4 regions of the Cytobacillus sp. ABV4_503 genome follow, and region 2 is predicted to be linked to each of the others. Evidence: predicted binding sites of a transcription regulator. Region 2 holds the regulator's gene; each other region holds the start of a gene.
The links. Region 2 encodes LexA, which represses DNA repair genes until DNA is damaged. Its sites were predicted from a motif close to CGAACATATGTTCG; they were not measured.
Positions count from the first base shown of each region.

Region 1: ACXAD1_RS14705 (YolD-like family protein) is a predicted target of LexA. The motif match lies at 904-917, and genes of this name have one in related genera.
Region 3: uvrB (excinuclease ABC subunit UvrB) is a predicted target of LexA. The motif match lies at 673-686, and genes of this name have one in related genera.
Region 4: ACXAD1_RS17550 (YqzH family protein) is a predicted target of LexA. The motif match lies at 1,381-1,394, and genes of this name have one in related genera.

Region 1 covers NZ_JBSWTH010000001.1:2,941,681-2,943,885, forward strand. Annotated here, with positions in the region: gene ACXAD1_RS14700 (tetratricopeptide repeat protein) at 1-435, opposite strand, end outside; gene ACXAD1_RS14705 (YolD-like family protein) at 525-878, opposite strand; gene ACXAD1_RS14710 (FUSC family protein) at 1,061-2,205, shown strand, end outside.
Region 2 covers NZ_JBSWTH010000001.1:1,651,668-1,653,872, reverse strand. Annotated here, with positions in the region: gene ACXAD1_RS08390 (YneB family resolvase-like protein) at 1-140, opposite strand, end outside; gene yneA (cell division suppressor protein YneA) at 150-482, opposite strand; gene lexA (transcriptional repressor LexA) at 639-1,262, shown strand; gene ACXAD1_RS08375 (DUF4257 domain-containing protein) at 1,548-1,832, shown strand; gene ACXAD1_RS08370 (CBO0543 family protein) at 2,040-2,205, opposite strand, start outside.
Region 3 covers NZ_JBSWTH010000001.1:4,265,041-4,267,245, reverse strand. Annotated here, with positions in the region: gene ACXAD1_RS21520 (alpha/beta-type small acid-soluble spore protein) at 1-65, opposite strand, end outside; gene ACXAD1_RS21515 (CsbA family protein) at 215-451, shown strand; gene uvrB (excinuclease ABC subunit UvrB) at 846-2,205, shown strand, end outside.
Region 4 covers NZ_JBSWTH010000001.1:3,481,183-3,483,387, reverse strand. Annotated here, with positions in the region: gene ACXAD1_RS17560 (MBL fold metallo-hydrolase) at 1-73, shown strand, start outside; gene ACXAD1_RS17555 (SDR family NAD(P)-dependent oxidoreductase) at 75-869, shown strand; gene ACXAD1_RS17550 (YqzH family protein) at 1,074-1,280, opposite strand; gene ACXAD1_RS17545 (Y-family DNA polymerase) at 1,523-2,205, shown strand, end outside.

The DNA.
Region 1 (2,205 bases), 1.3 Mb from region 2:
ATATTGCAAAACTTCTGGGTCATCAGAGGTTTCGGCCACACACTTTAGGAGCAGCTCCATGGCCTGCCTATGCTGGCCTAAATTATGGAGCGTCATGGAATAAAACACCTGGATTGCACGATTAGCCGGAAACTGGGAGATCCCTTTTTCGAACACCATCTTTGACTTTTCATATTCCCCAAGTGTCCGGTATGTGCTCCCTAGACCCAAAATAGCACCTTGCAGATCTGATTCAGGAAGCCCAAGTTCGATCGCTCTTTCATAATAAGAAACAGCCTTCGATTCCTCCCCTAAAACGTCAAAACTCCAGCCGCACTGATAATGAATAACTGGGTTTAAGGGATACTGTTCAGCCAATTTTATAAGCAGAAGGTTGGAATCTTTGTATTTTCCGAGATTGCGAAGTACAATCGCTTTTTCTAAGTCCGTGCTCATATGTACCTCCGATCAGCGCTTTCTTTCTATTATATCTAAAAATTGAAAATAATGGTTGGTAAGGCTTCAACTTTTCTGCAAAAATTGAATTATGACTCTCTGCACCGTTCTTTCACTTCAACCGCAGTGATTTCGTCAAACATGACCTTCTCAAGAAACCCATCTTCCATTTCCAGATAAATTTTTCTGCTGATGCTATCCAGCCTGTTTACCCTCCCTGTGTATTCGCAGAAAAATCCACCACGCCAAACCTTTACTTTTAGAAAAAAGGCAAATTCCATTGCATAGTGAATTTTGTTTTCATAATCCTCCAATTCATATTCATCAATAAGCGGCTTGTTTTGTGCCATTTGTTCAGTTTCCAATTTTCTTAACATCGCCCGGTGTTCCGGCATGAAATGGGCTGGCAGCCATTTTATTTTCCCTCTGTCTTTTAGCGGCATAGTAAATCCCTCCATCTTCTATTATAGAACATTTGTTCTGTATTTAAACCAGTAAAGCATAAAAAACTCAAGCTGGTTCATTTGGATAATAAAAGTACGAGTGGTAAAATAATCTTTAACTCTCTAAAAAGATTGGTGAAACAATGAAGCAGCTCCCTATAAAACACCGGTGGCTCGGTCGATTGCTTGCATCCGATCCCGGGCTTATCCGATTTCAAAAAGCTGGACGGGCCACTTTAAGTTTAATGGCTTCAGTCTTTACGACTTTGCTTATCATGCAATTGGCTGGCGCTGGTGCTAAAGCCGCTCTCACTCCGGCGATCGTGTCCGGAATGGCTGGCATGCTTGGCATCATGATTGTGATGGATGACTCTAAAAAAGGTAAGATGCTCACAACTGGCCTGCTTGGAATTTCTGCCATGGCGGGGGTATCGATTGGTTCACTATTGGCGGGAAGCACGGTCTTTGTCGATATTGCAATGGTGCTGTTAATATTCTTAAGCTTTTATTTAACCCGCTTTGGCGTACGGTATTTTTCTCTATGCATGATTGCATTCATGACACTTTATTTTTCATCTATCCTAAAGTTATCAGGCAGTCAGCTTCCATCCTTTTACTTCGGCATCTGGATAGGGGTCGCGTATGCTTTCCTGTTCAATTTCATCCTGTTTCAGGACACCGCGAAAAACCTGAAAAGAAGCATTCGCTCCTTTCATTTCCAAAGCAATTTTACGTTCAACCTGTTAATTGAGGGGATGAAAGCCAAGGAAATGACTCCCCAGCAGCGGGAGGAATTGCGGAGAAACGTGCTGAAGCTCAGGGAATACGCAGTAATGGTTTCAGAGTATGTAAATGATGAAGATGTTCAAAAATTATGGCCAGGGCTGACCTCTACTCAGCTGAGGTTATATATATTTGATGCAGGTATGCTGATTGAAACACTGACAGACTCAATTCGAAGCTTAAAAAAAGCGAATGCTCTTGAAATTGATGAGCTGAGAAAACTCCTGGTTTGGGTAACCCGTTCTCTTCGCGATGCTGAAGTTCTTGCCCAGCAATATGAAGAACAAAATCTGCGTGAAGCAGAGCTTGCTGTACAGGCCCTTCGCCTGCTTATTATTGATTTGTTCAGCCGGGAAGACAAACCTGCTGGATGGCTGTTTTTGATCAGGCGAATCGAGTCCATTGCGAACCATGTAATCGAGGGCGGCATAACCATACAGCAGGCACTTCATAAAGTGAAAGACAATGAGATTAAATCATCCGATGAGGCAGCTGAAGGCGAAAATGAAGATGAACCATCTGAAGAAGATAAGGGCATCAAGCC
Region 2 (2,205 bases):
CTGGCCTGTTCGCGAATCACCTTGACCACTTCAAAATTATGCTTTTTCGCCAGAATCACCAGCTCTTCTTCCTGCCTTGAAAGGGACGTTTCCTGAGTATCTTTTGTTGTACTAACCCTGCAGTAAATAATAGCTTTCATAACTTCTCCTTATTCATAAAGGTCTGAACTGGCAAGCTCTTTATAAGGCTCGTCATCCAGAGCTTTTACTGGAATTACAATTTCATCGCCCGGAAAAATCCTTCCAGACGCAATCTCATTATTTTGTTCCACCCAATTAATAAATTGATCTGTAGACAGCGAATGTTCAGCCGAAAAATTCTCAGCAATTTTCCATAAAGAGTCGCCTTCTGCAACAGTGACTTTCACAAACTTTTCCGTATCGGGTGTTTCTATTTGCACGAGCATAATAAACGATGCTGCCAGGCTTAAAACGAAGAGAATAATAGCATAAGAATATGATTTCCACAATTTTTTAAACATGATATACCACCTCTAAAAAGAATATATGTTCGCATTTGATGATTTTATTATAGACCGAACATTTGTTTTGTGTCAATAAAAATTCGAACTTATGTTTGTATCATATGGTAATTGGTGCTATAATTGAGACAACAAAAACATACGAGGTGCGTAAAGATGGTGAAATTATCAAAAAGGCAGCAAGATATATTAGAGTTTATAAAAGAAGAAGTTAAATTGAGGGGTTATCCGCCTTCTGTAAGGGAAATCGGGGAAGCAGTCGGCCTTGCTTCAAGCTCAACAGTTCACGGCCATCTCGCCAGACTTGAAAGCAAAGGGCTGATCCGCAGAGATCCTACTAAACCGCGCGCCATTGAAATTTTAGACCTGGACGAGTCTTCTCACATTCCTAAAGTCAGTGCAGTTAATGTTCCGATCGTCGGTAAAGTAACTGCAGGGCAGCCGATAACGGCCATTGAAAATGTCGAAGAATACTTCCCTCTTCCAGAAAGAATGGCACCAGCTGACGAGCATGTATTCATGCTTGAAATCATGGGAGAAAGTATGATTGAAGCCGGAATCCTTGATGGCGACTATGTCATCGTCAAACAGCAGAGCACTGCCAATAATGGAGATATCGTGGTTGCCATGACAGAGGAAGACGAAGCAACTGTCAAGAGATTCTTTAAAGAAAAAGACTTTATCCGTCTTCAGCCGGAAAACTCTACAATGGAACCTATCATCCTTCGAAATGTTTCCATCCTTGGCAAGGTTATAGGTGTATACCGCCATATGCATTAATAGAGTGATAAAAAGCAAGCAGCCTCTGCCTGCTTTTTATTTTTTCCAATTTTAAGAAGGTTATCAGTTCCTATTACCTGATGCTATTAGCGAAATCATACGAAAGTAACGGATACTTTTTCTTTTGGCATAAAGTTACAGTCAAGTATGACTATTTTATTGTTCTGAAAATTCGGTATTTTTATGCATATTAATTTATAGCCACTTTCTATATAATGGTAATACACCGAGAATCAACCTAAGGTCGCTTGTCCAAAATCTCGACTTTAGGAGTGTGAAGAAAAAATGTTTTTGAACATTACCTTCGCTTTGTTGATTGGTGGGCTGGTTGGTGTCGTTGGACATATTCGGAAAGAAGGCAAAATGGTCAAACCCAGAAGAACAAAAAAGTTCATCTATCTGGGGGTCTTTGAAGAAGTAATCATGGGGGCTTTAGCGGCTGTTTTTTTGGTCGTATCTTCAGATCCTGACTCTGCCTTAAAGGTAGTTCTCCTGGCGGTGATTGCAGGGTTTGGAGGAGATGCACTGCTGACATGTCTCGATTTCTTAAAGATCAGACATAAAGAATAGAGAGATGCAGAGAAATACGAATTAGTTAAAACCTCGTTCATCTGTAAACGGGGTTTTTGTATTTGCCTTTTTAAAAATACTCCCCGGCTAAAGTGGCCAGGGAATTTCAAATTTTCTTAGTACGAGAACATGTACTGCCCGCCCTCCCAAGAATGCACTCGCATACGTGAAAAAACACACCACCTGCTGGGAGAAATCCTGCCTTTTTTATTTTTCGACTATTTTTTCAAAACTGCTCCTTCTGCTGAACCAATGGGCAATTAAATAAAGTGAAACTAATATAAAAAAGGAATAAGTATAGGCCCAGTCGATTCTTTTATACAAGTGCAGCATTGCCATAATAGGCATTCCTACATAAGCACCAAACCCACCG
Region 3 (2,205 bases), 2.6 Mb from region 2:
TTTTTCAGCTGGTCTAATGCCGCTCTTGATTCCGGCACAAGCGGGCGTCTTTTTCTTCTTGCCATGATACATTCCTCCATAATAAGTACTTTTTCTTATTATGTGAAAGAACATAGGGAATAACACTGAAAAAACTTGTACATCTTCTTATGAGAAGATATTCTAATGTTAGAAACCCTGAATCATTGTGAATAAACAAAAGAAGGTGTTTTGTTTGGCATTAAAATACTTGTCAGCTCTGCTGCTGCCTGGCCTGCTGGTATTGCTCTTTACGAGAGTAAGCTATAATCGTGTGATTGGGCTTGTATTAACGGTGGGACTGATTGCTGCTTCTGTCTATAAAGGCTATACAAATTCATTTGCCTTAATTGTTATAGACGCACTTTCATTGACTGTCGGGTTTTGGTACGCTCAAAAACTGAAGCCCAAAACAAAGCTAAGTGCGGAATAATTCTTGCGGAACCTGTCGATCAAACGTATCGACAGGTTTTTTGTTTAATGAATTTTCATCTGAATTTATGCTTGCGTAGCATCAGCTATTCATCAATATCAATCAAACGATTGATTGGATTACACCCCGTTAATCAAACGTTTGATTAACCTTGCTTCGACACCCCCCTCGATAATTCGGCATATTTCCCAAGCAATATTTTCCCTGTAAAAACAAAAAAACGAATATCCGTTCGCATATTGTTGGTTTGTTTTAGGCTCTTTGTGGTAGAATGGTGATATGAGTATTGAGTAAAAAACTGACAAATCAGCCATGCATCCCGGATCTTTAATTCTTACAATGCTGGTTTGTGATTAATATATAGATAAAAGTAATTTGAACGGGAGGCTTATAGGTGAAGGATCAATTTGAATTAGTCTCAAAATATTCCCCTCAAGGCGACCAGCCTGGGGCAATCAAAAAAATTGTGGAGGGAATTAATTCCGGCAAGAAGCACCAGACGCTTTTGGGTGCAACAGGAACGGGAAAAACCTTCACGGTTTCAAATGTTATACAAGAGGTTAACAAGCCGACGCTTGTCATTGCCCATAATAAGACACTTGCTGGGCAGTTATACAGTGAATTCAAGGACTTTTTTCCAAACAATGCTGTTGAGTATTTTGTCAGCTATTATGACTACTATCAGCCGGAGGCATATGTGCCTTCTACAGATACCTTTATTGAAAAAGATGCAAGCATTAATGATGAAATTGATAAGCTCCGCCACTCGGCGACTTCTTCATTATTTGAGCGCAAAGATGTCATTATTATTGCCAGTGTGTCTTGTATATATGGTTTGGGTTCTCCTGAAGAATACAGTGAAATGGTGCTATCCCTCAGAACCGGCATGGAGATTGAGAGGAACCAGCTTCTTCACAGGCTCGTTGACATTCAGTATGAGCGCAATGATATCGACTTCCAGCGCGGCACCTTCCGTGTTCGCGGGGATGTAGTTGAGATTTTCCCGGCATCAAGGGATGAGCATTGTATCCGTGTAGAGTTTTTCGGGGATGAGATAGACCGGATCCGTGAAGTAGATGCCCTCACCGGAGAAATTATGGGTGAACGTGAGCATGTTGCGATCTTCCCGGCATCCCACTTCGTAACGCGTGAAGAAAAAATGCGGGTCGCCATCCAGAACATTGAAAAAGAACTGGAAGTGCGCCTTGCTGAATTAAGAGAAAACGATAAGCTTCTTGAAGCCCAGCGCCTGGAGCAGCGGACCCGCTATGACCTTGAGATGATGAGGGAGATGGGTTTTTGTTCCGGTATTGAAAACTACTCCCGCCACCTAACATTAAGGCCGCCTGGTTCAACACCGTATACCCTTCTGGATTATTTTCCGGAAGACTTTCTAATTGTGATTGATGAGTCACACGTAACTCTGCCGCAAATCCGCGGTATGTTCAATGGTGACCAGGCAAGAAAATCGGTGCTTGTGGACCATGGTTTCCGTTTGCCTTCAGCCATGGATAACAGGCCGCTTACGTTTACCGAGTTCGAGAAGCATGTGAAACAGGCTGTCTTTGTTTCGGCAACACCCGGCCCTTACGAGCTTGAGCATACACCGGAAATGATTGAGCAGATTATCCGCCCAACCGGTTTGCTTGATCCCACTATTGATGTCCGTCCAATCGAAGGTCAAATTGATGACCTCATCGGTGAAATCCAGGATCGCATTCAGAAAAATGAACGTGTGCTTGTCACTACATTAA
Region 4 (2,205 bases), 1.8 Mb from region 2:
TTCAATAGGAGAGATTTATATAAATAAAGAGGAGGAAGCATTCTTGTATTCCGCATCAAAAGAGGTGGTTTGATTTGTCAGACAGTTTGAAAAATAAAAATGTGATTATCACAGGTGCATCTGGAGGGATTGGAGCCCAAATGGCTGTTCTTTGTGCTGAGAGGGGAGCAAACCTTGTCCTTCTTGCCCGCAGCCTTGACAAATTGCAGGAACTGCAGGCAGATTTGCAGAGGCGTTTTTCAGTGGATGTTTACATACGTAAACTCGATGTTTCGGACACTGACGAAGTCTCGGCTGTTTTTTCCGAAGTACTTGCGCGGTTTGATCGCATAGATGTTCTTGTTAATAATGCCGGGTTCGGAGTTTTCCGTGAGGCGCATGAAGCAAAAGTTGAAGAAATAAAGGAAATGTTTGATGTAAATGTAGTTGGTTTAATGGCTTGCACCAGCATGGTGCTGCCGGTGATGAGGAAACAGAGAAGCGGCCATATTATCAACATCGCCTCACAGGCGGGCAAAATTGCCACACCGAAATCCAGTATCTATTCTGCAACCAAGCATGCTGTTCTTGGCTATACGAACAGCCTTCGCATGGAGCTGGCTGACAGCAATGTCTTTGTGACTGCTGTTAATCCCGGACCGATTGAGACAAACTTCTTCAATATTGCCGATGAAAAAGGCACATATGTGAAAAATGTCAGCAAGTATATGCTTAAGCCCGAGTATGTGGCGCTTAAAGTAGTCAATGCCATGCTGATGCCAGTCAGGGAAATTAATCTCCCGCGGTGGATGAATGCGGGAAGTATTGTCTATACACTTTTTCCAGGACTGTTCGAAAAAATTGGAAAACGTGCATTCAATCAGAAATAAGAAAAGCGGAAGCGCCTTGCCCACCCCCGACAAGCACAAGACGAGCCCCCGGAAAGGCGTTCTTTGCCTTTTTGGGAGGATTGGCTTGTGACCTCGAGGGGGTAGGCGCTGGAGCTAGACAGTTATTGACGTTCAAAAATTTATACTGTCTTATCTTATAAGAAAGCAGCTGCAGCCAAATCCCTGCAGCTGCTTTTTTATTCTTTAAAAATAAGGTGAGCCCGTAATATACCCGTATACCACATCATTTACTATTTCATGCAGCTCGCTGTCTGCTTCTTTATTTTTCTCCTTTATGACTTTATTGAATATCTCTGCAAATTCCCTGCTTTCAAACGTAATGGAATGGCTGTCCTCGTTATATTGCTTTAAACAGTTTTGAACCATTTTATATATCAGTTTTTTGTTCATTATTTTTGCACCTCAAGCTGATTATACTGGTTTCTGGTCATATCGGCACCTGGCAAAAGAACCTGTTTTAAGAAAAATCGCGTAAAATTTCCATTGAAACCGAACGCATATTCGCTTAATATATTGGGTATACATATATATAGAACAAATGTTCTTGGTTATTTTTATTTGGATTCGGGCGCTGCCGACCTGCATAAGCCGGTGCGGCGCCTTGCGCTTTTCTGAAGGAGGATGTCGAAGTCATGGTTGATTACAGCACAATGCCGAATAATCAAATTTTGTGTGTTGATATGAAGAGCTTTTATGCAAGCTGTTCTGCTGTCATGCTTGGTCTGGATCCCCTTGACTGCTATCTTGTGATTGCGGGGAATGTGGAACGGAAGGGCAGCGTTGTTCTGGCTGCCTCTCCGCGAATGAAAAAAGAGTTTGGGATAAAGACAGGGGCCCGCCTTTTTGAGGTTCCTAATGACCCGCGCATTAGAATTGAGGAGCCGAAAATGGCGACTTATTTAAGAATCTCCACTGAAATCACCAGGGTGTTTAACCGTTATGTCCCCAAGGAAGCCATCCATACGTACAGTGTCGATGAAAGTTTTATAAAAGTAGACGGCGCAGTGCATCTCTGGGGTGATGCCCGGACAATTGCCTGGAAAATAAAAGATGATATTGAACGGGAATTTCAGCTCCCCTGTGCCATAGGAATAGGGCCTAATTTGCTTATGTCAAAGCTCTGCCTGGATCTTGAAGCGAAAAAAAAGGGAGTTGCTGAATGGACGTATGAAGATGTGAAAACAAAGCTGTGGAATGTATCCCCTTTAAGGGAAATGTGGGGCATCGGCCGCCGTGTTGAAAAGACATTGAATGGAATGGGGATTTTTACAGTAGGACAGCTTGCCCGCTATGATTTGGCTAAGCTTGAAAAAAA